Regions from separate parts of the Glutamicibacter mishrai genome, predicted to be linked through region 2. Evidence: riboswitches for the same ligand, from Rfam matches in the RefSeq annotation. Region 2 holds a riboswitch; each other region holds the start of a gene.
The links. Region 2 has a riboswitch for S-adenosylmethionine ahead of D3791_RS13275 (cobalamin-independent methionine synthase II family protein). Riboswitches for the same ligand answer to the same signal wherever they lie in the genome.

Region 1 (9,616 bases), 310 kb from region 2:
CTTCTACTATTGAATATTTAGGTGAATGGCTTGATCAGGGAAGTATGACCACTCGGCTGGAACAAGATGGTTCGGGAAAAGCAGTAGCATTCGAAATTCGTGTGGAGACGTCACCAAGCAAGAATCTCACTCTTTCGAACATGAGTGTAGAGCTATCCACTCCTTGGCGAGGGCGTTCTAATCATGGCCAGGCAAGCATTGAAACCAACGGTCAGATAAGTACCAACGCAAAGCGTCCACTTCCCGTGGATGATCATCTGAATGTTCATAAGCGTTTACGCGATTTCTTGGTTATCTCCACGGGCAAGCCTGTAAAGATCTCTGGTCACAAGCTGAACTTTGAGGTGGAGAGCGACTCGCTAGAATTTACGCATTTCAGTACCGCTCGTGAACAGTTCGCTACTGAACATGACGTGCCCCGCGGCGTGGATCATTTGATTGATTTTAATGAAGTGGTGACATCAAAATTAGAGGCGTGGCTAGAAACTGATTCTTCACTTGCTGGTAAAACCGGAGCTCTTATTCAATTGCTCGAACGAGAGCATTTCACTAGTACTGATCGAGTGATCTATGCGGGGATGACTGCAGAGAGCCTGGGGAAAGAACTGCCTCCGGTTCTCGGCGATACATTCACATATAGTGGGTGTCCCACTACGAACTCTCCCGGGAAGCCGACCCAATACACATACGTATTACGATGCATTGCGCATTCGAGGTTGAATTTTACCAACTCTCCATTGAGTATCTACGAGGCGAGTAAAGCAATCGCCCAAAACTACAATAAAACTAAACACTACGAACCTGCGAAGACACCGGAACCTTCAGTGTCGATAATTCTAGGCAGAGTTCTTGCTGTAGCCCTTCGAAAATTGATGACCCGGGCGGTGCGCGCCAAGCCGCCAATGTCCTATCCTGAGCCCGATGACCGCGAAGCACGTTTTGCAGTTGGAGCGCTCGAAAACATAGGGCTGGATGAGAACGGATGGCCGCGCTACAGGGTCGTTACAGAAGATATCGAATCCTAATGCCCTTGCGATAACGATGTTTTTGCAACCTAGTTTTCGGCACTGGGTTTTTCTACGATCCTGACGGAGAAGTCTGTTGTTATTTCAGCCGGCCCGTTTCCGTATCTCGTCTCATGAAGAATGTGTCAAAACGACCGTCATAGGCGTGCGCATAATGACCGATGAGGGTGGTGGCGAAGTATTGGCGCGTCGGATCCAGCATTCCAGCGCATGCATTCATTGTTGCCCTCGAACAGCGCCGCGCTTTCCAGCTTCCAATGCGATCGCAAGGTCTAGGCAGTCAGTTCTTATCACTTCCAGTGGCAGGTTGAAATGTAGTTCAGGTGACAGAGCCAGAACTGCGGGCCAAGTCGATCTTCCACCGTGAAAGGATTCTATTGATTCTCAAATTCCAGCAGATTACTAGTCGGCGATCGAGGCCTGGCTAGTGGGTGGCTAGGTAAAAAGATGGATACAACAGTGATCTCGGATATTCCTAGGCTGACTAGGGTCGAAGAGAACGCGATTTGCGTGAAAAATTACTTGGTGATTCTTCGGGTAATGGGCTAGATTTAGTCTAATCATCAATATGTTGGCGCGAGACAGAGCGGCTTTAGCAATCATTGCTAATTTATTCTGTTGTGAGGTTCTTGCGCCGATTCGCACTCTTTGAAGCAGGATAATTGAAAACTAAATTAAGCGCGGCAGTAATGTCGACGGCATTGATCACGGGATTGGTGCTTAGCGGCCCGGCAGCAAATGCAGAAGTGATTTCGGATGAGGCCATCTCAACCCCCGTGGAATCATCACCGTCAGCGGACGTGCAGGCGGAGCCAGTTGCGTCTCAGTCTCCTGTAGCGGACGTCGTTGAATCCGAGGCAAGCATCCTTCCATTAGAGCCAGAGACGAAGCTCGATGCCGGCGAGTCTATTGAGGCAGAAACGTCGGAACCTGCCATTGACCCGGGAACCGAGTCCTCGGCTGCTCCAACTGCTGTATCCGAGGCGGCTGAAGAATCAGAACCCACGGTGACGGAATCAGCTGTTTTGGCAGAACCTGAAGCTACACCTGAGCTCACGGCTGAAGTGAGTGAGTCAGCCAAGGCCACCGAAACGTCATCGGACGACGTCGCAGTCGAGGACGAGGATCCTCGCTGGGCTCAAATTGACGCGCTGATGCCCGAAGGTAGTGAGGACTGGGATGAAGCCCAGTGGGAAGCTTTCGATGAAACCGAAGCAGGCCAAGAACTAAACCGGCTTATCGATGAAGTGCTAGCTGACGAAAGTTACTGGGAAGACGAGTACGAACTTTCTGACGAGGATCAGGCTTTCTGGGACGCTATTACCGAGCTTCTTCCTGAGGAAAGCTACGACTGGGATGAAGCGCAGTGGGAAGAATATTTCCAATCCGACAATGGCCTTGAGCTGATTGACTTGATTCTGCCATTCATCGCCGAAAGCATCGAAAGCGATGAAGACGCCGCTGAGTTCCAGGCGTTCCTCGAAGAAGTATTTGCCCATGATCCCGACCTGCGAGCGTACTATCTTGAACTGTTCTTCGGCATCGAGGCAGCTCCCGAGGATAACGGTTCTGACGGAACCGTAACTGAAGAAGAACTGGTTCCGTCCGAGAGTGAATCTCCTTCGGCCAGTGCTGTCATCGAACCTGCAGGCCAGGTAAAACCAGCAACTTCGGTCAAGAAGGAATCGTCCAAGAAGAGCGCCGACGCTGTTGCACCGGCACTGGCAAACACCGGTTTTGACGGTGTCGCGGCTGTCGGTGTGGGGCTACTGCTGGCCTTGGCCGGTGTAGTATTTGTTGCTCTGGGCCGTCGGAAATCTGCCAAGCACTAGTTCGGCGAGATATTACTGGCGAAATGCCAATTGAAGCTGTTCGGCCACCGCCTTTGAGACGGTGGCCGAACAGCTTCAATTCTTTATTTGCGACTTTTCATCCAAGCGGTGCCAGGCACGGTTATGGTAGACCAATCCGTTGCTGGGCTGGCCGGGTTCGCTATCTCGTTCAATGTGCGACTCAAGGGCGCGCGCGACAAAAACCGTGGAGGTGCCCGCCTGAACCCGTTCGGTGACCGCGCAACGTACCCAGGCCCGGACGCCATCGAATACCGGTTCCCCGGTGCTCAGCCTTGACCACGTTTGCTTCTGTGCGAAGCGGTCGATCCCACTGGTTGCCCCCAATTTAGCCACCTCGATGTCGTGCACATCAAGGCTGTGAACGACCAGCGTTGCTACCTTGGTCAGTACTTCTGCTGCCGAAGACAGCGCAGAAATCGAGAAAACGAGCAATGGCGGATCAACGCTGATCGAAGCCACGGACGTTGCCGTGAGGGCAACTGGTCCGTCGCCGGCATCGGCGGTTATCAGGCTTACGCCACCGGGGTGACCGCGGAAGATCGCTTTGAAATCATCTGCGGGCAACGATGGTGTCGCTGATTCTGTCACTTCAGACGCGGGCACCAACAAGCTCCTCGCGCAGGATGCTAGCTCCTGCGCTGAGCGCATTGAGCTTGGCCAGGGCCACATCGCGGCGGAACGGGGCCATGCCGCAATTGGTGCTGGCAATCAGCTTGTCGGCATCGACAAATTCGAGTGCGTTGCGCAGAGTCTGCGCGACTTCCTCAGGAGTCTCCACAGCGTCATTGGCCACGTCGATAGCTCCGAGCATCACTCGCTTGCCGCGCACCAATTCGACAACCTCCAGCGGGACATTCGAATGGTGGGACTCCAGCGAAACGGTGTCGATGGAGGAAGCCTGCAACAGCGGGAAAGACTTCTCGTAGTGGCGCCACTGAGCGCCCAGAGTCGCTTTCCAATCGTTGTTCGCCTTGATACCGTAGCCAAAGCAGATGTGGACTACGGTCTCGGCTTTGAGTCCCTCGCAGGCGCGCTCCAGCGCAGCGATGCCCCAGTCGGCCACCTCGTCGAAGAAGACGTTGAAGGCAGGCTCGTCGAACTGGATGACATCCACCCCGGCGGCTTCCAGCTCGCGGGCTTCCTGGTTCAGGATGGTCGCGAATTCCCAGGCCAGCTTCTCGCGGCTGCGGTAGTGCGCATCGTACAAGGTGTCGACCATGGTCATGGGGCCAGGAAGGGTCCATTTGATCTGCTTGTCGGTACAGGAGCGCAGGAATTTCGCGTCCTGAACGAATACCGGCTTTTCACGTTCAACGGCACCGACGACGGTGGGGACACTGGCGTCATAGCGGTTGCGGATGCGCACGGTCTCGCGCTTCTCGAAGTCGACACCACTCAGGTGCTCAATGAACGTGGTGACAAAGTGCTGGCGCGACTGCTCGCCATCGGAGATGATGTCGATGCCGCGCTGGGCCTGCTCGAGGACCGCTGCGCGCATGGCGTCTTGCTGGCCTTCGCGCAATTGCTTGCCTTCAAGCTTCCAAGGGGACCAGAGCTTTTCAGGCTCGGCAAGCCATGACGGCTTGGGCAGGCTGCCGACAATCGACGTGGGGATAAGCGGGGAAGTCATGAGTTATCTTTCGGAATCTTAGGCGACTGGAGTCGGGTAGGAGGAAGACCACTGATCTAGCAGTTGGCGATTCGGGATGATGAAATGCTCTTCGGTGAACTTGCCTTGGATCTTGCCCAACTGAGTTCGTTCTTCGCGGTCATAAAAGACGCGAGTGGGGGAGAAGTCTTCGGCGCCCAGGCTCGGGTGGTACACAGAAGGAGCGGCCGAATTGGCGTTATAGATTTCCGGGCGATAAATCTTCTGGAACGTTTCCATCGTGCTGATGAGGCTGATCAACTGAAGGTTCGTGTAGTCATTGAGCAGGTCGCCGCGGAAGTAGAACGCCAGCGGTGCGACAGCGCCCGGCGGCATGAAGTAACGCACGCTCAAGCCCATTTTCCCGAAGTACGCGTCGGTCAATGAATTTTCATCCTGCTGGTATTCCAAACCGAGCACTGGATGGCTGTTGCCGGTGCGGAAGTAGGTCTTGGAAGTCGAGACGCTGATGCAGACCACCGGCAGCTGGGCAAAACGCTCACGGTACGCCTGTGAGTTCAAGAAATGCTGGAAGAGCTGCCCATGGAGATCGCCAAAATCTTCCGGAAGCACCGGGGCTCCGCTGTCATTGCACGAAGCTGGAAGCACCACGCTGAAGTCGTAATCGCGGACATAAGAAGAAAAATTATTGCCGACCATGCCCTGGGACCGGGTACCCGTGAGTTTATCCACGATCGTGGTTTCAAGCACTTCTAAAAGGGGAAATTCCTGATCGGTATTATTGGCAGAAACATGTACATTTGCGGAAATGATTTCCAATTCCAGTGCATAGCGGTCACCTTGGGGATTGTCCCAGTGAGCCTGGGAATTGAAACGGCGGTTGATCATCGTCAGGGCATTGCGAAGGTTCTCTTCGCGGCGCTCTCCGCGCGCCAAATTGGCGAAGTTTGTCGTGGTTCGAGAATTCGCAGAAGGGGAGTAATTCTCGTCGAATCTTGTGGTGCTAATGCTGAAATTTAATGCGTCTGCCATGATGGCCAATCTGTATTTGGGAGGCCTGGACAGGCCGAGGGGAAGTCGTTGCGTCAATCATGCAGGGTGATTCTTGATATCAGGTAACTCGATATAACTATGGATTCATATAGACTCAAACTATGGTTCAGGTTTCGAATGGATTGACACTGCAGCAGCTGCGCTATTTTGTGGCGGTGGCCTCGGAGGGGTCGATCTCGGCTGCCGCCGACCTCATTTACGTCGCGCAGCCCAGCATGTCGGCGGCGATGAAGGAGCTCGAATCGCGGGTGGGGCGCACCTTGCTGGTGCGCTCGGCCAGGGGAGTGACGCTCACCGCCGAGGGCGCAGAATTCCTCGGCTACGCCCGCCAGGTCCTGGAGCAAGTGGAACTGCTGGAGCACCGCTACCTCGGCCGGCCGGCGGCAAGACGACTGCTGGGTGTCTCAACCCAGCACTACTCCTTTGCGGTGGATGCCTTTGTCCGGATGGTCCAGGCCAGCGGGGCCGAGGAGTACCAGTTTTCGCTCCGCGAGACGCGCACCGAGGAAATCATCGAGGACGTGCGCACGCTGCGCAGCGATATCGGGATCCTCTACCGCAACGACTTCAACCGGAAAGTCATCGACAAGCTGCTGCGCGAATCCCGCCTGGTGTTCCACCCGCTGTTCCTCGCCGACCCGCACATCTTCGTATCGCGCAGCAACCCGCTGGCCACCCGTGACCAGGTCACCCTCGAAGACCTCGAAAACCTGCCCCGGCTGACCTTCGATCAAGGGGCGAACAACTCGTTCTACTTCGCCGAGGAAGTGCTCTCCACACGCTCCAGCCAGCGGGAAATCCAGGTCTCGGACCGTGCGACCATCTTCAACCTGATGATCGGCCTGGGCGGGTACACGATCTCCACCGGCATCATCAGCGACGAGCTGGATCCATCCATCGTTGCCATCCCGCTGGACATCGACGAGCGCATCGAGATCGGCTGGATCGATCACGCCGCGATCCCGCTCACCGACCAGGCTCAGCGCTACCTGCAGGAAGTCCGCGCAGTGGTGGCCAGCTTCGGGGTGGAAGTGCTCGGCTGAGCCGCCAACAGCGTAACTCTCGGTCATCGAGTGCCGCTCCTTCGTCATAAACTTCCGAAAAAGCCTTGAAAGTCTCGGGGGTATTCTCATTTTGGTGCGTCACAAAGTGGCGCCAGCCACCGCGTCATCATGACAAGTGCACGACATATGAAGCTTGGCGGCCTTGTATGAAGCCCGCCGCCCGATAGCGCTTGCACCCCTCGCAGCCCATGGCCAACCATGGAAGAACAACAAACCATCAAGAGCGACTAAGAGATCTGGCTCGTTGACGTCGCAGCAACCATCGGGAAACCGAAAGGTGCTAATGCCAGGAACGATGGAGCAGTTCCGAACGCGTTTTCGCGCTGTGCTTCGTGCCTTTGCACGATGCCTAATCGGTGCACTCCCTCGCAGAGAATCGAGGAGGAGCTATGAGCCAAGGAACCGACGCGGTCCACGCAGGATACCGCCCGAGCGGAGACTTCCGCCCGATGCTGCCGCCACTGCACAATTCCGCCGCCTACCAATTCCAGTCGCATGCCGAAGCGATCGAGAAGTTCGCGCTGCGCCAGGCCGGCTTCACCTACTCGCGCACCGGCAATCCCACCGTCTCGATCCTTGAACAGCGTGTGGCAGCACTGGAAGGCGGAGCCCACGCGGTGGCCACCGCCACCGGCCAGTCCGCGGTGGCGTTGTCCTTGCTGGCGCTGACCCAGGGACCCAAGCACATCGTGGCGTCCTCCTCGCTCTACGGCGGCACCGTGGATCTGCTCACCGACACCTTCGCCGACTTCGGCATCCGCATCAGCTTTGTCGACCAGGCCGATCCGGCCGCCTGGGCCGGGGCCATCGAGGACGACACCCGCGCATTCTTCCTGGAGTCCGTCTCCAACCCGCTGTGCACCGTGGCCGACCTTCCCGCTATCACGGCCATCGCCCACGAGCACAACATCCCGGTGGTCGTGGACAACACCCTGGCCACCCCGCTGAACGTGCGGCCGCTGGATCATGGCGCCGACATCGTGGTGCACTCGGCCACCAAGGGCCTGGCCGGACACGGCTCGGTACTCGGCGGGATCGTCGTGGACTCGGGGGAATTCGACTTCTCCGACACCGCGCGCTGGCCGCAAATCGCCGCCCCGCGAGTGCGCCTGAACAACACCTCGCTGCTCGAACGCCACGGACCGGCCGCCTACGCGATGCTGGTCCGCTCCAAATTCCTGCACGATCTGGGCCCAACCTTGGCCCCGGCCAGCGCCCAGGGCATCCTGGCAGGCATCGAAACCCTGCCGGTACGCGCCGCCCACGTGCAGCGCAGCGTCACCACCCTGATTCACGAGCTCTCTGCCCACCCGGGCATCGCGGCCATCCACCACCCGTCGCTGCCCGCCCACCCCAGCCACGAGCTGGCCAAGAAGCTCACGCCGAAGGGAACCGGCTGCGTGGTGGCCATCGAGCTGGCCCACCCGTCGCTGGTTTCCCCGGTGATCGACGGGCTCAAGCTGATTTCGCTGGCCGCAAATGTGGGGGACACCCGCACCATGATTTCGCACCCGGCCACCATGACCCACTGCCGGCTCTCTGCCTCCCAGCTGGCCGACGCCGGCCTGAACACCTCAACCCTGCGCCTCTCGGTCGGCCTGGAAGACCCAGCCGACCTGCTCGCAGACCTCACCCAGGCCCTGGATCTGGCATTGGACCAGGCCCTGGCCCCGCAAACCCAAGGAGCATGATGACTGGCTTCAACACCCAGGCCGTCCACGCCGGCCAGCACAAGGACCCGCACACCGGCGCGGTCGTCCCGCCGATCTACCAGACCAGCACCTTCATCCAAGACGGCATCAACGTGCTGCGTTCCGGGCACGAATACTCCCGCGGCTCCAACCCGACCCGCGACGGTTTCCAGGATCAGCTCACCGCCCTGGAAGGCGGGGCCGCCGGATTCGCTTTCGCCTCGGGCATCGCGGCCGAAGACGCCCTGCTGCGTGCGGTGCTCGAACCGGGCGACCACATCATCCTCGGTGCCGACGGCTACGGCGGCACCAATCGGTTGATCTCCAAGCTGCACAGCAAGTGGGGGATCACCTCCTCGGCGGTGGATATCACCAACCTGGACTCGGTGCGCGCCGCCGTGCAGCCGAACACCGCACTGCTCTGGGTGGAAACCCCCTCCAACCCGCTGCTGGGCATCGCCGATCTGGCCGGCTGGGCTGCCATCGCCCGCGAGCAGGGTGCCCTGCTGGTCGTGGATAATACCTTCGCCACTCCTTATCTGCAGCGCCCGCTGGATTTTGGAGCCCACGCGGTGGTCCACTCCACCACCAAGTACATCGGCGGGCACTCCGATGTGCTGGGAGGTGCGGTCATCGTGGCCGATCACCTCTTCCGCGGGCAATCCCTGGCCGAAGCGGTGGGCTACCAGCAGTTCGCCGGGGGAGCGGTGGCCGGACCGCAGGATTCCTACCTGGCCGCCCGCGGACTGAAAACCCTAGGCCTGCGCATGGAACGCCACTGCGCCACCGCTTCCACGCTGGCCCGCTGGCTCGATGCGCAGCCCGAGGTCACCCGGGTCTACTACCCGGGGCTTGAGAACCACCCGGGCCACGAGCTGGCTGCCCGCCAGCAGCACGGTTTTGGCGGCATCGTCTCGGTGGCCCTGAAGGACGAGGCGTCCGCCCGCGCCTTCGCCGAATCCATGGAGTACTTCCAGCTTTCGGTGTCCCTGGGCGGGGTGGAATCCCTGGTCTGCTATCCGCGCGAAATGACCCACGCTTCGCTGATCGGCACCGAGCTGGAGATCCCGGCCAATCTGGTCCGCCTCTCGGTGGGCATCGAAGAGGTCGAAGATCTGATCGCCGATCTGCAACGCGGGCTGGCCGCGGCCCGCGCTGCGTCCAAACCGGTCGTCACCCGGGTACGTGAAAAGACTCTGGAAAACGCCTGATCGCATCGAACCGCGATGATCGGGCGGCGTGCCCCAACCCTGGAGAATAGTAGATGGGGAAGGGTGGAGACATGATCGGAATTCTCAATCGGCTCATCGAGCATATCGAG
Region 2 (9,616 bases):
TGTCCAAGGATTCCCCGTACAAGACCATCGATGACCTGGTCGTGGCTTGGAAGAAGGACCCAAGCAAGATCTCCGTCGGCGGTGGCTCCTCGCCAGGCGGCCCGGACCACCTGCTGCCAATGCAGCTGGCCCAGGCTGTGGGCATCGATCCTAAGGACGTGAACTTCGTTTCCTTCGATGGCGGCGGTGATCTGCTTCCTGCCATTTTGGGCAACAAGGTCGGATTCGCTGCCTCGGGTGCCGGTGAATACATGCAGCAGATCGAAAAGGGCTCCGTTCGGGTGCTCGCCACCAGTGGCGAAGAGCGTCTTGAAGGCGTCGATGCCCCGACCCTGAAGGAATCGAATATCGATCTGGTCTTCTCGAACTGGCGCGGCCTGGTGGCCCCTCCTGGGATCTCCGAAGAAGACAAGGCCAAGTGGGTTGAACTGATCACCAAGATGCACGAATCCGAGCAGTGGAAGGAAGCGCTGGAGACCAACGGCTGGACCGACGCGTTCATGACCGGCGATGATTTCTCGGCATTCCTCACCGAACAGGATGAGCGCGTAGCCAGCGTTCTGAAGACCCTGGGTCTGGCGTGAGCGAAGTAAATACCGCTAAGAAGAAACGCGTCGAACTGCTGTTCGCCGCGTTTCTTCTTCTCGTCGGAATCATTGTGTTTGTTGACGCGTCGCAATTGCAGTCGACGTACTCCCAGGCCGATGCCATCGGGCCCAAAGCGGTCCCCTACATCGTCTCCGGGATCTTGATCCTTTCCTCCATCGCACTGGGCATCACCGTCCTTCGAGGCAACCTTGCCGAAGGCGAAGAAGGCGAAGACGTGGACCTGAGCCAGCCATCGGATTGGAAGGTCCTGATCCCGCTGCTTGGCTTCTTCGTCTTGAACCTCTTGCTGATCAATTGGGCCGGCTGGGTCATCTCGGGAACAATCCTGTTCTTCGGCACCGCGATCAGCTTGGGATCCCGCCGCTGGGTTCTGACGTTGCTGATCTCGGTGGTCCTGGCGTTGGGTACTTTCTACGGCTTCTATCTGGGGCTCGGCATTAAACTGCCGGCCGGAATTCTTTCGGGGGTGCTGTAATTGGATACGCTCAGCCTCTTGATGGATGGCTTCGCTTCGGCGCTGACCCCCATCAATCTACTCTTCGCCCTTGCAGGCGTGATCCTCGGAACCGCGGTCGGCGTATTGCCTGGCATCGGTCCGGCGATGGCCGTGGCGCTGTTGCTGCCGCTGACTTTCGGCATGGAAACCTCCAGCGCGCTGATCATGTTCGCGGGCATCTACTACGGCGGCATGTACGGCGGGTCAACCACGTCCATCCTGCTCAATACCCCCGGTGAATCGGCGACTGTCATCACCGCCATCGAAGGCCACAAGATGGCCAAGGCCGGCCGTGCTTCGCAGGCATTGGCCACCGCCGCCATCGGCTCATTTGTTGCCGGGACCATCGGCACGGCCCTGCTGGTCACGGTCACGCCGATTGTCGTCAAGTTCGCTGTGAGCCTTGGCGCTCCGAGCTACTTCGCCATCATGGTGCTGTCCTTGGTCACCGTCACTGCGGTGCTCGGATCCTCGAAGGTCCGCGGTTTCGCCGCATTGGGCCTAGGTCTGGCCATCGGTCTGGTGGGCATGGACCCGGTCTCCGGCCAGCAGCGCCTCACCTTCGGCTTTGCACCATTAGTCGACGGCATCGACATTGTGGTGGTCGCTGTGGCGGTCTTCGCTATCGGCGAGGCCCTGTGGATTGCCGCACACCTGCGACGCACCCCCATGCGCACCATCCCGGTTGGCACGCCCTGGATGGGCATGGAAGACTGGAAGCGTTCCTGGAAGCCATGGCTTCGCGGAACCGCCTTCGGCTTCCCCTTCGGTGCCCTGCCTGCCGGCGGCGCCGAGGTACCGACCTTCCTGTCCTACGTGACGGAGAAGAAGCTCTCGAAGCACCCCGAGGAATTCGGGCACGGCGCCATCGAAGGCGTTGCCGGCCCTGAGGCCGCGAACAACGCTTCGGCAGCCGGTACGCTGACCCCGATGCTGGCCCTGGGCCTGCCGACCAATGCAACCGCCGCGGTGATGCTGGCCTTCTTGACCATGAAGGGCATCCAGCCAGGTCCGTTCCTCTTCGAGAATGAACCGGATTTGGTCTGGGCACTGATCGCCAGCCTGTTCATCGGCAATACGCTGCTGTTGCTGATCAACCTGCCGCTGGCTCCACTGTGGGCCAAGCTGCTGAAGATCCCGCGCCCCTACCTCTACGCCGGAATCCTGTTCTTCGCCACCCTGGGCGCGTTTTCGGTGAACATGCAGGTCGCCGACCTGTGGATCCTGCTGCTGATCGGTTTGCTCGGCTTCGCGCTGCGCCGCTTCGGCTTGCCGGTTCTTCCGCTGATCCTCGGAGTCATCATCGGCCCCATGGCCGAAGAGCAGCTGCGCAAGACCTTCCAGCTCTCTTCAGGCTCGGTCACCGGAATCTGGAGCGAACCGCTGGCGGTCGCGATCTACATCATCATTGCGATCCTGCTGCTGTTGCCGCTGCTGGTCTCGGTCATCCGCCGCTCCCGCGGAAAGCACGATGTTGTCGCCGAGCAGATTTTTGGCGAAGAGCACCACGAGCCTAAGCACAAGGCCTCAGTCACCGGCGATGGGCAAAGCCAGAACGGAAAGGACGAATCATGAGCATAGTTGTCGGATACATCCCTTCTCCCGAAGGCGAAACCGCACTGGCCCGGGCCATCGAGGAAGCACAGCGCCGCGACGCCAAACTGGTGGTGGTCAATTCCTCCAAGGGCGACCAGCTGGTCGATGACCGGCTCATCGATGCCAAGCAGTACCACGAGTTGGAATCCCGACTGGCCGAAACCGGGCTGGACTTCTGGATCGAACGCCAGTCCCAGGGCGTTGATGCCGCAGATCAGATTCTGCAGGTGGCTGAGGCCCAACGGGCACAGTTGATTGTGATCGGGCTTCGCAAGCGCAGCGCCATGGGCAAATTCCTCATGGGTTCGGTCGCACAGCGCATCCTGCTCCAGGCAGGATGCCCGGTGCTATCGCTGAAAGCCAGCAACGACTGGTAGGACACAAAACAAGCAAGGCATTAACGGCGAGCGGGCCAGCACCAAGTGGTGCTGGCCCGCTCGCCTCGTTATCTACTTCTGGTAAGGATTGGTTGGCGGAGTGGTTCCGCCATCGGCAGGACCGGTCTGTGGACCACGCTGAGTCGGGTACTGCGTGGTCGGGTTGGTGTAACCCTGAGGCGCTGACGGATCACCTGGGTACGGTGCATCCCCGACTTCGAATGGAGGACGGCCACCAGCAAGACGAATCAGCTCGGCAGTATTCTCCGCGGTACGGATCGAAGCGATCAGCGACTCAAGCCCGGCACGTGCCAAGACCAGGTAGATCAGGACAAACAACGGGCCGATGATGATCAGCATCAACAAGCCGAACAAGGCGTCTTCGGAGAACGCTGCGATCACCATCGCAATGTAGCCGAGAACAAGGAAGATCATGATCAAGATGTAGACAATCTTGATGATCGATGGGGTGACGAACTTCCGGAAATCAAAATCGAAAAGGGCTTTCATCCTGCTGCCTGCTTTCTGCTGAAGAAACGAATGACGTAGTCGACACTATCGGACTCATAGACAAGACGAAAGTAGATCTAGATAATATTGCCTACTCGGTGAGATCATTCAAGAGATCTAACCGTCGGTTTAGGACTTGGTTATCGCCTCTTTTAATGCCGAAAGAAGCAATGCCACAGAACCAGGATTCGCATTCGGACCCATCAGCCCGATACGCCACACGGTATTGGCGTACTGCCCGACTCCCCCGCCGATCTCAATGTTGAAGCGGTCCAACAGGTAGCCGCGCACCTTGGCCGAATCAACACCCTCGGGTACCTTCACCGTAGTCAGCTGAGGCAAGCGGTACCCCGCCTGGGCAAAGAGCTCCAGGCCCATATCCTGCAACCCCTCTTGCAACAAGCCGCCGGCTTCCTGATGACGCGCGGTTACCGCGTCAAGCCCCTCGGACAGGATGCGGTCAATGCCTGCTTCCAACGAGGCCACCATCGCAACCGGAGCAGTGTGGTGATAGGTTCGACCGCCACCGGAGGACCCGGTGGCATATCCGCCGAGCAAGCCAAGATCCAGATACCAGGATTGGGGCTTGAGCACTCGGCGCTCAAAGGCACGGTCGGAAATCGTGAACGGCGCCAGCCCCGGGGCGACACCAATGCACTTCTGCGTACCGGCATACCCCACGTCGATTCCCCACTGATCCGCCAGCACCGGCATTCCGCCAATGGACGTCACTGCATCGGTGATCAGCAGAGCCTCTCCCTTGATCGCTCCCAAAGCGGCGATATCCGAGAGAACCCCGGTGCTCGTTTCCGCGTGCACGGCAGCAATCACCGCAGGGTTGGGATGGGCATCTGCCACACGCTGCGCGTCCACCGGTGTGCCGTATTCGTGGTCAACCCGGACAACCTCGGCACCCACACGTGACGCGACTTCGCACATGCGCTCGCCGAAGAGGCCATTAACGGCGATGACCGCAACGTCGCCAGGATTGATGGTGTTGACAAACGCCGCTTCCATGCCGGCCGAACCCGTGGCGCTCAGTGGCAGGGTCCGCAGGTTCTCGGTCCCCCACAGCGTGCGCAGGCCATCGGCCACACGATCCATGCGGGCGATGAATTCCGGGTCCAGATGACCCAGCAGCGGCAGTCCCAATGCGGCCGTCGCTTCCGGATAGGGGTTGCATGGACCAGGTCCAAAGAGGTGACGCTGAAGAACTGTATTGCTCATGATGTCTCGCATTCCTGCTCATCTCGGAAGTTCAAATCAACTTCAGCCTAACCGTTGGCCCGCCCTTCGCTCGGTAATACTTCGAGTGGAAACTCCAAGATGCTATTTTCAAAGATGCGTCAGCCTTGGATCTCTGCACGGACAGCGAGTTCGCGGGCAGTCGGCGATACCCCGTAATACTCCACTGCCATCAACAACGAAATGATGTCATGACCCGAGATACAACAAGCACCCGCCACATAGCGCCGCTCTTTGCCGCCGGCTTCACTACCGCTTTTGGAGCACACAGCATTGCTGCAGGCCTCGGATCCGAATTCGAGGCACTAGGTTCCAGCCTGCTCACGCTGGGCATTTTGCTCGCCGTCTACGATGTTGCCGAAGTCATTTTGAAACCGGTATTTGGAACCCTCAGCGACCGCATCGGCGCAAAACCGGTGATTCTTGGCGGCCTCGTTGTATTCACGATCATGTCAGCCATGGGCATCTTCGCGAATTCAGCGCTTGCGCTTGGCCTAGTCCGGCTTGGCCAGGGCGCTGCGGCCTCGGCATTTTCTCCGGCGGCTTCCGCAGCTGTGGCTCGGCTCTCTGGGCCTAGCACTGGCCAGTACTTCGGCCGATACGGTGCGTGGAAAACCCTCGGCTACGTCTTGGGCCCGCTGATCGGCGCGGGATTGATCTTCTTCTCGGGCCTCCCCGCGCTCTTTGCCTTCATGGCAGTGATCTCGTTGGCCGCGGCGATCTGGGTGTGGCTCAAAATGCCCGTCCTGCCCATTCTCCCCAAGCAGCGTTACACGCTGGCAGATCTTGCCCGCCAAACGGTGCAGCCGGGTTTCCTGGTGCCGACCATGGTTCTGGCTGCCTCCACCGGCGCGTTGGGCGCAGCCGTTGGCTTCCTGCCGCTGATCGGCTCGAAGCTGGGTCTCAACGAGATGCAAAGCATGGGCGTGGTGTCGATGTTGGCGATCTGTTCGGCCCTCGTGCAGCCCTGGATTGGCCGGGTCAACGATCAGGCCTGGATCAGTTTTGCCACAGGCATGGCTCTCGGGCTCCTGCTGATCATCGCGGGACTGGTCTCGGTTGCGATCTGGCAGAGCTTTGCCACGTTGCTGCTGAGCTCGCTGCTTCTGGGGACCGGCGTCGGGATCTCTACACCGCTGGGCTTCGCTCATCTAGCTTCGACGACTCCCGATGAACGCATTGGGCGCACCATGGGATCGGCAGAACTCGGGCGCGAACTCGGGGACGCCGGCGGCCCGATCCTCGTGGGTGCCGTCGCTGCCACAGCCAGCGTCTCGGCGGGCTTATGGGCCCTTGCCGCAGTGATCTTGGCTATTACTTTGCTGGGAATCCTGATGCTTCGCTTACCCGATTCCCCATCCAAACAGGGAACAATCGCATAGAACTCTGGAAACCGGCTAGGTTCGGTTGAAGCCTTGCCCACTTTGTACAAGGCTGGGAGGACAAATGCGAAAGGAGTACCCCGTGAAGAAAATCCTCATGGTCCTAACCAGCGTTTCCGAACTCGGTGCGGGCGGAGACCCCACCGGATATAACGTCGCGGAAGCAGCTCATCCTTGGAAGGTCTTCCGAGATTCAGGGCATTTCGTCGACTTCGCCTCGATCAAGGGCGGACAGCCTCCCCGGGACACTGTCGATACTGACGATCCGATCCAGGTGCAATTCACCGAAGACGAAACTACCCGGGCTGGCCTGTACAACACGGCCAGGGTGGAAGTCATTGACCCGGAGCAATACGACGCGATCTACCTGGTAGGCGGCCACGGCACCATGTGGGACTTCCCCGACAATGAAGGCCTGCAAAAGCTCATCGGGGATATCTATAACAAGGGCGGAGTCGTCGGCGCCGTGTGCCATGGCCCGGCGGGGCTACTCGATGTGGAACTGCACCACGGCATCAAGCTGCTCAGCGGCAAGGATGTCGCGGCCTTCACCAACGACGAGGAAATAGCCGTTGGCAAGGATCAGATCATCCCGTTCTTCTTGGCCGACAAACTGGTCGAGCAAGGCGCCAACCATATCGCTGCGGATAATTTTGAAGAGAACGTTCAAGTCTCCGAACGTCTGGTCACCGGCCAGAACCCCGCTTCAGCCGCAGGCGTCGCAAAGGAGATGGAGAAACTTCTCGCAGAAGTAATCCACCAGGAAAAGGCAGCCGAAGAATCCGCTGCCGAAGCAGAAGCGGACTAGAAATCGGCGTAACCCGCGCAAAAATTACGTAAAGATTGAGCTTGAACTCGTGCCATCGCACGGGTTCAAGCTTTTTTCGGCCCACTGTGTTCGAATATGACGGTCTCCAGCTTGTCCTTGGCGCAACGAAGGTCCAGCAATTCGCAGCCGATCCCAAAGGGCTGATAGTGATTGATATGTACCCATCCCGAGTGGCCGAGAGACCTGGCTCTGTGACGCCGCAGCAACCGATCCAACTGACGAAGCTCTAGCTTTTTGCGGATACGGTGCTACCGCCAGGACCGATGGAAAGGTGGCTTTGCCATGTCTTCACAGACCCCGGATCATATCCTTACCACCCACGCCGGCTCCCTGCCGCGCACCCCGGAGCTCTTGGCAGCCAACGCGGCCAAGGAGAACAATCCTGAGGATGTTGCCGGTTTTACCGAATTGCTCTCGACCGCCGTGGTGGATGTCGTCCAGCGCCAGCGCAATGCCGGGATTGATATTCCCAATGATGGCGAATACGGCCATACGATGTCCTCGTCCGTGGACTACGGGGCCTGGTGGAACTATTCTTTCGCACGCCTTGGCGGCTTGGAAGCAACGACCGTGGACCGCTGGGCTGAAGCGGAAGTTCGCCGCTCATCCCCCGGGAATATCGTTCTGACCTCGTTCCCGGACCGCCGCGACCGCCAGCGCTTTGCCGAGGCCTATGCTGATCCGGCGTCCGGAATCTTGACGAATCGCAAGTCAACGACGCAGCCCAAAGTCGTCGCGCCATTGACCTACACCGGACATGACCTCGTGGCTTCTGATATTGAGAACTTGACTTCGGCTCTGGAACAAACAGGAACTGATCAAGGCTTCCTCGCCGCGTTGTCTCCAGCTTCCTGTGCCCGTCTGGCCAACGATTTCTACGCGGGCGATGAAGAATATCTCTACGCAGCAGCCGATGCCATGCGTGAAGAGTACAAGGCAATCCTCGATGCCGGGCTGACATTGCAAATCGATGATCCGTCATTGGCCGAGTCCTGGGACCAGGTCAATCCCGAGCCTAGCCTCGAGGACTATCTCAAATTCATCCAGCTGCGCGTCGAAGCGACCAATTACGCCTTGCGGGATCTGCCCGCCGACAAGATCCGCCTGCACGTATGCTGGGGATCTTGGCATGGACCGCACACCACGGACATCGCCTTCGCCGACATCCTGGATTCGGTACTGCAGATTAATGCAGGCATGATCTCCTTCGAGGCAGGCAACGTGCGCCACGAGCACGAATGGCGCATCTGGGAAAACCGCGCCTTGCCGGAGGGCAAGATCCTGATCCCTGGCGTCGTCTCGCATGCTACGAACGTGGTTGAGCATCCGGATCTGGTTGCCGACCGCATTGAACGATTCGCGAATCTGGTGGGCCGTGAAAATGTCATCGCCTCCACTGATTGCGGTCTTGGCGGCCGCGTGCATCCGCAAATCGCGGCGGCGAAGCTGGAGGCGCTGGGCGAAGGAGCCCGAATCGCCACTAACCGATTGTTCGAAAAGTCCTCGACGGTCCTATAGCGCTAGGCGCAATTTTCCCTGCAGCAAGCGGGCGTCCCCATCGGGGCCGCCCGCTAGTCTATTTTCGTCTGTATTTATCGATACATGTGGATGCTACCGCCGTAGCCATCGGGAAGGCCGCGTCCAAGCACCCAACCGGTGAGGACTTCATGGACCTGGGCCACGGTGAGCGATTCAGGCCCGTAGGGTTCAACGTCATCATCCGGAGAGCTGGATGCGCTGTCAGCTTTCGGACCGTAGGCAATGCGCATGTTGTATGCGTGTGAATCAACGATGGCTAGCTCCAGCATGAAATTTCCGTCAGCCAGGCGCAGGCCCTGGGCGTATTTGTTGATTGGTTCTTCGCCTTCGAAGTTGAAGGTGTCTCCCTCTTGGCTAACCAGGTGGAGGATATCGGCGATTTGAGCCGCTGACTCCAATTCCTCCCACTCTTCGGTGGCCGTAACTTTCCAGTACATGGTTTCGTCAGGAGCTTGGGCTTCCAAAAGAAGGTTCAATTCCGCGGCGTCGTACCATTCGCGCAAGTCTTGAAGATCAAGCTTGCCTGCTGCTTGGGATACATCATTCATGGGCACAGCGTAATCTGCTGATCCGACAAATTGGGCTCGTGAAATCCCGTGAAGAGCCAGACTTACATGCCTTCGCCTTCACGGGATATCTCGCCGTCCCTAGACGCTCAATGATGTCCGTTCAACTCTTGGAATAGGCAAGCCATAGTTTCCGCGCAGCGTGCTGTGCTCATATTCGGTGCGGAAGAGCTGGCGCTGTTGCAAGATCGGGACCACCTGCTCAGTGAAAGTCTCGAGACCCGATGGAAGCACCGGAGCCATGATGTTAAACCCGTCGACTGCTCCTGCATTGAACCAATACTCAATTCGGTCGGCAAGTTGTTCAGGTGTGCCGGTGAACGTCTGATGCCCTCGTCCTGGTCCCAGCTCGCGAATGATCTGACGTACCGTCAGTTTCCGCTGATAACCCAGCTCTAGGATGAGGTCCCTTCGAGACGTGGATTTCTCCTTGGAGACTACGCTTTCCAATCCCGCTGGTAAATCCC
Region 3 (9,616 bases), 1.7 Mb from region 2:
TCGGTGCGCGATGCCATCCGCATCCTTGACGTGATGGGCATTATCAAGACTTCCACCGGCTCCGGACCCAACTCCGGAGCGGTGATCATCTCCAACCCCTCGGCCGGCATTTCGCAGGCTTTGCGCCTGCACTTGGCGGCCAAGGGGATCAACGTCCGCGAGATCGTCGAGTCGCGCATCCTGCTGGAGACCTGGGCCGCGCAAATGAACCCACGTGACCCGGTCTATGCCCAGCAGGTGATCGACCGCACCGCGGTGTTGATCATGCGCATGGATGATCCGCAGCTCTCGCGCGAGGCCTTCCACCGCATTGATGCAGAATTCCATGTGCTGCTCGCGTCCATGGCCGGCAACTCGGTGGTCGAATCCATGATGGAATCGCTGCGCAATTCAATCAGCGATTACGTCTCCGACTCGGTGCCCAGCGATGAGGCATGGCAGCCGGTGGTGCGCGTTCTGCGCCGCCAGCACAAGGCCATCCACCACGCCTTCGCCACAGGGCAGCGCGAGCGCGCAGCCCAGCTGCTCGAAGAGCACATCAACTGGTTCTACTCGCAGACGCGGTCGATGTAGCCGGGAGCGTAACAACTCAATAAGTAGGACTTTATAGCTCCACGACTCCCTTATGTCTGATATGTTTTGGGAAAGCGACGGGGCTACTTTTGCGGATACGGCAGCTGGTTTTTACCGGCAGTGGGTTCCCGTCGATGAACCATCGACACTTCCATGCGAGGGAATTCATGAGTCAACTCTTTGACCTATCCGGACGATTGGCCCTAGTCACCGGGTCCTCCCGCGGCATCGGCCGCGAACTGGCCCGCGCCCTGGCCAACGCCGGAGCCACCATCATCCTGCACGGCCGGGACGAACAGCGCCTGGCCGAAACCGCTGCGGACTTCACCAGCCGCTACGGAGAAGAGCGGGTCCACAGCGTCTGCTTCGACGTCACCGATGACGCCTCCGTACGCGAGAACATCGCAGCCATCGAAAAGAACATCGGCGCCATCCGCATCCTGGTGAACAACGCCGGAATCCAGCACCGCGTGCCCATGCTGGATTTGGAAGTCGCCGACTGGCAGCGAGTGATCGATACCAACCTGACCAGCGCCTTCCTGGTAGGACGCGAAGTAGCCCGCGGCATGGTGGAACGCGGCGAAGGCAAGATCATCAATATCTGTTCGGTGCAAACCGACCTGGCCCGCCCGACCATTTCCGCCTACACCGCAGCCAAGGGCGGCCTGCGCAACCTCACCCGCGCCATGACCGCCGAATGGGCTGGCGCTGGACTGCAGATCAATGGCATCGCACCGGGCTACATCCACACTGAGATGACCCAGAACCTGGTGGACGATGAAAAGTTCAACTCGTGGATCCTGGGCCGCACCCCGGCTGCCCGCTGGGGCACCGTCGAGGACCTGGCCGGCCCGGCCATCTGGCTGGCATCGGATGGCTCCAACTACGTCAACGGGCAAACCATTTTCATCGACGGAGGCATGAGCGTTGTCGTCTAGCACCCTTTCCTCCACGACCATGGCTGTGGTCGCCCACGCCGCCGGAGACCTGCGCATCGAACAGATCGACGTGCCGGCACCGAAGGCCGACGAAGCACGCATCGCCATCGCGTACGGCGGCATCTGCGGATCGGACCTGCACTACTGGAGCCACGGCGCCGCCGGGGAATCCATCCTCAGGGCACCGATGATTCTCGGACACGAGATCGTGGGAACTGTCATTGAAGCCGCCACCGATGGCAGCGGGCCAGCAGCCGGAACCAAGATCGCCGTGCACCCCGCAACACCGGGGGACACCGGCGAACCGTACCCGGCAGATCGTCCGAATCTTTCCCCGGGCTGCACCTACCTCGGCTCGGCCGCCCGTTACCCGCACACCGAAGGCGCCTTCGCTCGCGAAGTGAACCTGCCAACGCGCATGCTGCGCGAACTGCCTGGGGGACTCTCGCTGCGCGATGCCGCGCTGGCCGAACCGGCAGCGGTGGCGTGGCATGCCGTTTCGCGTGCCGGAGATGTCTCAGGCAAAAAGGCCCTGGTGATCGGGGCCGGCCCTATCGGCGCGCTCGCTGTGGCAGTGCTCAAGCGTGGCGGCGCCAGCGAGATCATCGCAGTGGATATGCACGAGAAGCCATTGGCCATCGCCCGGGAACTGGGCGCCACCTCCACCCTGCGCGCCGATGACCAGGAAGCCATCGCCAACATCAACGCAGATGTGGTGATCGAGGCCAGCGGCAACTATCGCGGCTTGGCCTCAGCGGTCCGCGGCGCAGTGCGTGGTGGCCGAGTGGTCATGGTGGGCCTGTTGCCAAGCGGCGAACAGCCCGCGCTGATTTCACTGGCCATCACCCGGGAACTGGAACTAGTCGGTTCCTTCCGCTTCAACGGCGAAATCGATCAGGTGCTCGAAGCCCTGGCCGACGGCTCCCTGCAGATAGGTGCAGCCGTCACCCATGAGTTCCCAGTGGTTGATGGGATTGAAGCCTTTGAAACCGCCAAGGACTCCTCGACCTCGGGCAAGGTGCTGCTCAACTTCCTGGACCAGTAGCTCTCGCGAGTCCCAAAGTGCACTGTGGCGGCCAGTAGTATCAATGGCCGCCACAGTGCACTGCTGTTTTCAGCTTAGGCTAGCTGGCTTCGATCAGCTGCACCGAGGTGGTGACGGGCACCGGGTTGGCGAAGAGGTCAAGCACGGGGCAGTGTGCATCTACTGCCTGGCGCAATTCCTCGTAGCGTTCGGCGGATTCCGGACCAGCAATCTGCACCTTCAGGTCCACCGAAGAGAAGCCGGGGCGGATGGAAGGATCGATGCCGAAGAGCCCGCGGACATCGAGCTGCCCGTCCGCAGTGATCTGGACATCGTCAACCTGGATTCCCAGGTTCTCGGCGTAGAGCCGATAGACCACGACCTGGCAGGACACCAAAGCTGCCAAAGCGTATTCAACGGGGCTGGCGGCCACGTCGCTGCCACCGAGCGCTGCTGGTTCATCGACGGTGAAGGTATGCTTGCCGGCGCGGATATTGCTGGCCACCGAATCAAAGCCTTCGCCCTGGACCGTAAAGGTCAACGCGGCGCTATGCGGTGCGGCGGAAATCCGTTCGCCCCAACCTGCACCTGCTTCTTGAAGGCGCTGTGAACGGTCCTCGGCTACTGAGAGTTTTGCTGTTGCGTGAGACATGGGGGAGTCATCCCCTTTCTGGCGCAGGGGGCGCCATCGTTTACGATCTTGGATTTCAAGATGCGTCGAATCGTCACCTGGGGCACCCCGCACAATGGCTCAAGGGTTGCCGTCCGCTCAGCCAGGGCCTTGATGAGTGGAACTCGTGATTCAGTAGTTCCTTTTTATCCGCTAACACTGGGCTCGGTAAAGTATCCACTTAACGTTTCGTCATGGCTGTCTTGTCGCTATGCATCGATAGGATGGAGGGTAGCAATCCGCTCTAACGCACTACTTTTGGATGGCGATGATGGAATTCCAGCTGAACTTTGAATCTCTGGACTTATTGGTCTCTGACGATGAACTTCGTGCTGGACGGATGTATCACAAAGCGGGTCTCGTTCAAGACGTTGACCGATACCAAAGGGTTAGCAGTTCAGGCGTCACCGGCCTGGTCGCAGGTCTTGAAGTGGTGGCGAATTTCCACATTGTGGGGGATCGCATTGAATTTGAAGGATTTTGCTCAGGGCATCCATCCGAAAAAAGCTGCGCAGAGGTGGCGGCGTTACTCCTAGAGGTCCTCAGCGACGAGGATGATCCGCTGATTGTTTCTGACATCGAATCGGACCCATACGCGTGGCGTCGCAATGCAGTACCTCAGTGGGAGCGAAATCTTAACCGACTGTTGCCGGTGCCCGAGGACGAAATAGACATTATTGAAGAACCTTTGGGGCTGATCCTGAAGATTCTTAGAACGCCTCGGTATGGTGGCGACGACCTGCTGACTCTTCAAGCGCGCCCAGCTAAGCGGGGAAGCAAGAGTCCTTGGGTGCAGTCCGGGGTGAGCTGGAAATCAGTGGCCTTTGACGAACATTTCCCTCGGGAACAGCGCCGAGCGGTAATTGAACTGAACCGTCTGCGAGAGCACGCAGAAAAGCAGAAGTATGGTCATTTCTGGGAAGCCAAGGACTGGATTTCCTTGATGGAGGTGCCCGGCAGGGACTTGATAGCTGCATTTGGAGAGCTTCGGGACGCTGGCGTAGCGATCATCAACGGTGCCACTTCAGGCAAATCTGAAGTGAACTTCAGCGAGGTACAGGCCCAGGCGTACCTGGATATGCGTCGCGGCGAGAACGGGTTGACGGTAGAAGGCATCCTCAGAGGACCTGTAGAGGAGCACACTCACTTATTGCCTATCGGCAACCCGCCAGCTCTTTTGGCGTATTCGTCGAAACCGCTGGAGAAATCCAAGGACTGGGGACTGGCCGAATTTGCCGAGCCCGTTTCGGGCGAGCTAGCGACCTTTATCGCTTCTGGTGTGCAGTTCATTCCGTCAACCGATGTCCAACGATTCGAAGATTCCCATCTGGACCGCATGAGGGCATTGGCACCGTTGAAAAGCGCTGACGTTTCCTACGCCATTCCCGAGCCTCCTCGCCCGGTGTTGAGGCTGCGAGTTTCCAGCACTGCCGAAACGGTGAATCTGCACTATTCGTGGAAGTACGCGCCCAAAGCGACCAAGCAGCGCAGCGTCGAAAAAGAGATCTTGGCTTCAATCAAGGATAAATTGGGCGACGACTCGGCGTTAGGCAACGTGAATTCACGCGGGATCTACGAGGACCGCGAGTTGAGCATCGATGAGTCCATCGACTTCATGGTCTATACCCTGCCGTTGCTTGAAGAACACCCAGATATTCTCATCGAAGCGCAGAATCAGCTACCTAAGTATCGGATCCTTGATACGCCGGCAACGGTCTCTATCGAGGCCGGTGAAAACACCGGCGACTGGTTTGATCTAACGGTCGAAGTCACCATCGATGACATCAAGGTGCCCTTCGCGTTGTTGCTGGCAGCACTCACTCTGCGATTGGATTACTTGGTCCTTGAAGACATGACGGTCATTCCCATTGCAAGTGAAGACTTCGCGCAATTGCGCCAGCTGATCGCAGAAGCTGGCGAACTAGGCAAAGTCGAAGGCAATACGATTCGAGTCCACAAGCTAAGCATTGACTGGTGGCACGAGCTGCTGGATCTGGGCATCATCGAAGCCCAGCATAGCCAGTGGTTGCAGAACATGAATGAGCTCAGCCGCGGTGAAGAACTTCAAAAGGTGCAGCTTCCCGAAAGCTTCAAAGCGAACCTTCGCCCCTACCAGGAACAGGGGCTTTCATGGTTGAATTTCCTGCGCACCCACTCGTTGGGCGGGGTACTCGCAGATGACATGGGGCTGGGCAAGACCGTCCAATTGCTGGCTTGTCTCGAACAGGCCCGCCTTGAGAATCCAGATCAAAAGTTCCTCGTCCTGGCTCCGACATCCGTCGTAGGCAACTGGATCAATGAAGCCCACCGATTCACCCCGAACCTCAAAACGTGGGGCATTACCTCGACAGCCAAGAAGGCCGGCCAAACCGTAGCCGATCAGTTGGGCGATGCCCAGCTGATCGTAACCAGCTATACGATCTTCCGGCTGTCCTATGAGGAATTCGAAGCCGCCGGCTTTTCCGTCATGATCATGGATGAGGCGCAACAGCTAAAGAACCACACATCCAAGGGCTACAAGCAAGCTCGGCAGCTGCCAGTTCCATGCAAATTCGTGGTCACCGGCACTCCGATGGAAAATAACCTGATGGAACTGTGGGCTCTGGTTTCGATGGCTGCTCCCGGATTGCTGGGCGGTCAAAACGCCTTCAAAGACAATTACCAAAAGCAGATCGCTGATGGGGACAAGGAACGGCTGGATCGGCTCAAGAGCCGTCTGCGTCCTTTCGTCCTTCGCCGTACCAAAGAACAAGTTGTGCCAGAATTACCTGCCAAGACCGAACAGATCCTGGAAGTGGAACTGGAGCCAAGCCACCGTAAAGCCTATGATCGTCGTTTCCAGCGTGTGCGTCAGGAAGTGCTCGGTTTGGTGGATGATGTTGATTCGAACAGATTCAAGATCTTGCAGTCCTTGACGCTGCTTCGCCAGCTGGCTTTGGACCCCTCACTGGTAGGCGAAGGGGACGGTGCCAGCGCGAAGCTCGAATTGCTGCGTGAAATGATGGGCGATGCCGTCGCCGAGGGCCACAAGATCCTGGTCTTCAGCCAGTTCACTAGCTTCCTGACCAAAGCGAAGGACATCGCCGTAGAACTAGGCATTGATCACGGCTATCTGGATGGCTCGACCAGTGGTGCCAAGCGCAAGGATCTGATCGAAGGATTCACCGACGGCGACTTCCCGGTCTTCTTCATCTCGCTGAAGTCTGGCGGCTTTGGCATCAACCTCACCGCGGCGGACTACTGCATCTTGTTGGACCCATGGTGGAATCCGGCGGCTGAGGCCCAAGCCATTGACCGAGCACACCGCATCGGCCAAGAGAAACCTGTCTATGTTTATCGTCTGGTTGCCAAGGACACTATTGAGTCCAAGGTGCTGGCGCTTCAAGCGAAGAAGACTCAGCTGTTCAATGATGTCCTCGGAGACGAAGCCCAAGCGGGCCAGCCAGCAGCGCTCAGCGCAGATGATTTCTTGGCCCTGATGGAGTAGTTTCCCGGTTAATCGAGTTCGTCGAAACTGATGTTCAGACGGTGTAAGAGCTCGCCGAAGTTCTGCAGTTCGCCTGGTTCCCATTCGGTGAGTTGACGACGAAGCTCCTGGCGCAGGGTGTTGCCGCTGGCCTTCCACTTCTCGTGTGCCATAGGTGTGGCAGAGACCAGCTGCGCCCGGCCATCGGAAGGATCTTGGGTGCGGTTGACCAGTCCAAGAGTTTCAAGATGTTTGACCAGTCGGGAGATGGTGGCCTTGTCTAGGCTCAGCGCTTCAGCCAGCTCGCCTTGCTGCTGGGCATCGTCGCGGATGACGAGGGCCAGTACCCGGTAACCAGGTGCTTGCAGGTCGGGGTGCACAGCTTTGGCGCGGCGCAGGAGCATATCCCGGGCGTGCAAAAGTATGGCGGTGAATTCTTCTTCAACCATGTGCAGCAGCTTTTCATCTTGCATGGGAACCATTCTATGGAGTGGACTGTCCCATGACAGAATTTCATCCGGCACGAATCGGCATTTGTGAATTCCCAGCCCTAGCGATTCCTTTGGCTCAGCTATCGGTGGCAGGCGCTGCGGATAGGGATCCGGGCAAGGCCGTGAAGGCGAGGATGTTTTCACAGATCTCGTCCACCCTGGATTCAAAAGTGTTCCGGGCATGTCCTGAATAATGCGGGGTAGCGATCACCCGTGGATGGGCGGCGAGCTGCCGTGTCAGCTCGGGAGCTTTGGTGCCGTTGGGCGCATCCCACCAGACATCCAAGGCAGCTCCGCCGATGATTCGCTGCTCCAAGGCAGCGATCAGAGCCTGGGCATCAATGATCGGTCCACGCGATACATTCACCAGGAGCGCATCTTTGCGCATTAGTTCGAGTTGCTCCGCGCCAATGAGACCGCGCGTCTCATCTGTCAGGGGCAGGCAGAGAACCACAACGTCACTGGTTTCCAGAAGCTCAGGCAGATGCTCCATGGACTTGACCCACGCCAGCTTCTGGTCGGCTTCTGAAGGCGTTGATGGATTGCGGCGAACGGCAATAGCTTTCGCGCCTAACGCCGAGACAGCCGCTGATGTCTTTGCGCCAATTCCGCCCAGCCCGATGAAACCGACAGTCAGGTCCTTGAACGTGCGGAACATTGGCACTGACTGGTCGGTGGCCACCGTCTTCCAAGTGCCTTCGCGCAATTCGGCGGTAACTTCAAACAGGCGACGTTCGTGGGCAAGGATGGCCATCAGCACGTACTCGGCGATGGAGCGTTCGTGATGCGAGGTGGTGGCAATGCCGGTGGTTGCCGGGAGCTGCTGCAAAGCAACACGATCCGTTCCCGAGCCGGTAACATGCACCAACCGCGCCTGGCATTGTTGCGCATCTTCGGGCGCGAGCTTGGAGCAGACGAGCACGTCGGCTTCCGCAATGCGCGATGACTGCTCTTTTGCCTGCAAATCGGCCACAAAATGCCATTCGAAGCCTGCCGCCAATTCGCGAAAGCGGGATTCGAAGCGGCTCACGATTGGATCGGTGACCACGATCTTGAGTGCGTCTACCATCGCGGGCTCTTGAGCTCGTAGCTGGGGTCGATGGATTGCATGTAACCGGTGTCGTTGCGCTGGCGCAGGCCGCAATCCAGATATTGCTGGTGCATGCGCGCTAATGCTTGGACATCCAATTCGATGCCAAGGCCTGGCGCGGTGGGGACTTTGACCCGGCCTTCGTGAATGCTCAGTACGCCGGGGACAATTACGTCGTCCTCTTCGCGCTTCCAAGGCCAGTGGGTGTCGCACGCGTAGTCGATATTCTCGGTGGCAGCGGCCAAATGGATCATCGCGGCGAAACTGATTCCCAGATGGGAATTAGAGTGCATGGAAAGCCGCAGCCCGAAGGTTTCTGCCATCCCGGAGAGCAGCTTCGAACGGCTAAGCCCACCCCAGAAATGATGGTCAGACAGCACGATGTCCACGGCTTTGGCTTCTATGGCCGGCGGCAGGTCGTCGAAGGCAACCACGCACATGTTAGTGGCAAGCGGCAACGCGACCTCAGCACGCACCGCAGCATTATCTGCAATGCTTAAACAAGGGTCCTCGAGATATTCAAGAGAGGATTCCAAGCGATGTCCGACCTTGATAGCTGTCGGCACGCTCCACACCCCATTAGGATCCAGCCGCAGCGGAATATCCGGGAATTCTTGATGCAACGCCTCGACGGCTTCAGCTTCCAGATCTGGCGGGAAGACCCCGCCTTTGAGCTTCAGGGCACGGAAGCCGTAGTCGTTGACCATAATTCGAGCTTGGGAGACTATGCCTGCCGGATCCACAGCGGCGCCCCAACGGTCGGGTTCCTGGCCTGGGTGATTGGCCCACTTGTAGAAAAGGTATCCGCTGAAATCCACGTGCTCCCGCACGCATCCTCCCAGCAGAGTGCTCACGGGCAGGCCGAGGATCTTTCCTTGGATGTCGAGGCAGGCAACGTTGAATGCGGAGAGCACCCTGTCATCAAGCGATGTCGTGGTGACCATGCCGCCGGTGCCGTGCCCGCCCTGGCCGTCGTCCTGAGCTAGCGACTGGGATACCAACCGGGCGATGAGGTTCAGATTAAAAGGATCAGCGCCGATAAGTTCCTCCGCGGCTCGGCGAAGTCGTGCCACGTGCGCTTCATCCCCGTAGGTTTCGCCTAGCCCGTAATGTCCATTCTCGGTGTGAACGACAATGATGGCTCGAAGTGCGAATGGTTCATGAACGCCCACCGAATTCAGCAATGGCGGATCGGCAAAAGCTACCGGCGTGACAGTGATTTCTCGAATGCGGCAAGACGCCGTGCGGCGGTGCTGCTCATCGGTGGAGACATGGTGCGTCGTTGCATCCAGCATGGAGGGCTCCCCTGGTTCTCTAGGTCTAGAATCACTTTAGAAGCCCCTATCGATACCTGTCCAAGCTAA

Region 1: another riboswitch for S-adenosylmethionine. It lies ahead of D3791_RS11820 (O-acetylhomoserine aminocarboxypropyltransferase/cysteine synthase family protein); the one in region 2 lies ahead of D3791_RS13275 (cobalamin-independent methionine synthase II family protein).
Region 3: another riboswitch for S-adenosylmethionine. It lies ahead of D3791_RS05360 (OsmC family protein); the one in region 2 lies ahead of D3791_RS13275 (cobalamin-independent methionine synthase II family protein).

The regions. Positions count from the first base shown of each region.
Region 1 covers NZ_CP032549.1:2,501,651-2,511,266, forward strand. The annotation lists gene D3791_RS11790 (ApeA N-terminal domain 1-containing protein) at 1-1,025, shown strand, start outside; gene D3791_RS11795 (hypothetical protein) at 1,688-2,857, shown strand; gene D3791_RS11800 (flavin reductase family protein) at 2,933-3,481, opposite strand; gene D3791_RS11805 (methionine synthase) at 3,468-4,508, opposite strand; gene D3791_RS11810 (DUF1852 domain-containing protein) at 4,527-5,519, opposite strand; gene D3791_RS11815 (LysR family transcriptional regulator) at 5,642-6,583, shown strand; SAM riboswitch class I at 6,816-6,906, shown strand; gene D3791_RS11820 (O-acetylhomoserine aminocarboxypropyltransferase/cysteine synthase family protein) at 6,994-8,295, shown strand; gene D3791_RS11825 (cystathionine gamma-synthase) at 8,295-9,506, shown strand; gene D3791_RS11830 (AraC family transcriptional regulator) at 9,578-9,616, shown strand, end outside.
Region 2 covers NZ_CP032549.1:2,812,174-2,821,789, reverse strand. The annotation lists gene D3791_RS13315 (Bug family tripartite tricarboxylate transporter substrate binding protein) at 1-584, shown strand, start outside; gene D3791_RS13310 (tripartite tricarboxylate transporter TctB family protein) at 581-1,084, shown strand; gene D3791_RS13305 (tripartite tricarboxylate transporter permease) at 1,085-2,680, shown strand; gene D3791_RS13300 (universal stress protein) at 2,677-3,078, shown strand; gene D3791_RS13295 (DUF4282 domain-containing protein) at 3,151-3,588, opposite strand; gene D3791_RS13290 (pyridoxal-phosphate-dependent aminotransferase family protein) at 3,718-4,815, opposite strand; gene D3791_RS13285 (MFS transporter) at 5,025-6,215, shown strand; gene D3791_RS13280 (type 1 glutamine amidotransferase domain-containing protein) at 6,298-7,023, shown strand; SAM riboswitch class I at 7,203-7,314, shown strand; gene D3791_RS13275 (cobalamin-independent methionine synthase II family protein) at 7,327-8,562, shown strand; gene D3791_RS13270 (hypothetical protein) at 8,637-9,131, opposite strand; gene D3791_RS13265 (LLM class flavin-dependent oxidoreductase) at 9,231-9,616, opposite strand, start outside.
Region 3 covers NZ_CP032549.1:1,123,940-1,133,555, reverse strand. The annotation lists gene D3791_RS05375 (FadR/GntR family transcriptional regulator) at 1-573, shown strand, start outside; gene D3791_RS05370 (SDR family oxidoreductase) at 741-1,511, shown strand; gene D3791_RS05365 (L-idonate 5-dehydrogenase) at 1,531-2,556, shown strand; gene D3791_RS05360 (OsmC family protein) at 2,636-3,187, opposite strand; SAM riboswitch class IV at 3,219-3,338, opposite strand; gene D3791_RS05355 (DEAD/DEAH box helicase) at 3,723-6,692, shown strand; gene D3791_RS05350 (MarR family winged helix-turn-helix transcriptional regulator) at 6,701-7,144, opposite strand; gene D3791_RS05345 (2-hydroxyacid dehydrogenase) at 7,239-8,231, opposite strand; gene D3791_RS05340 (glucarate dehydratase family protein) at 8,225-9,547, opposite strand.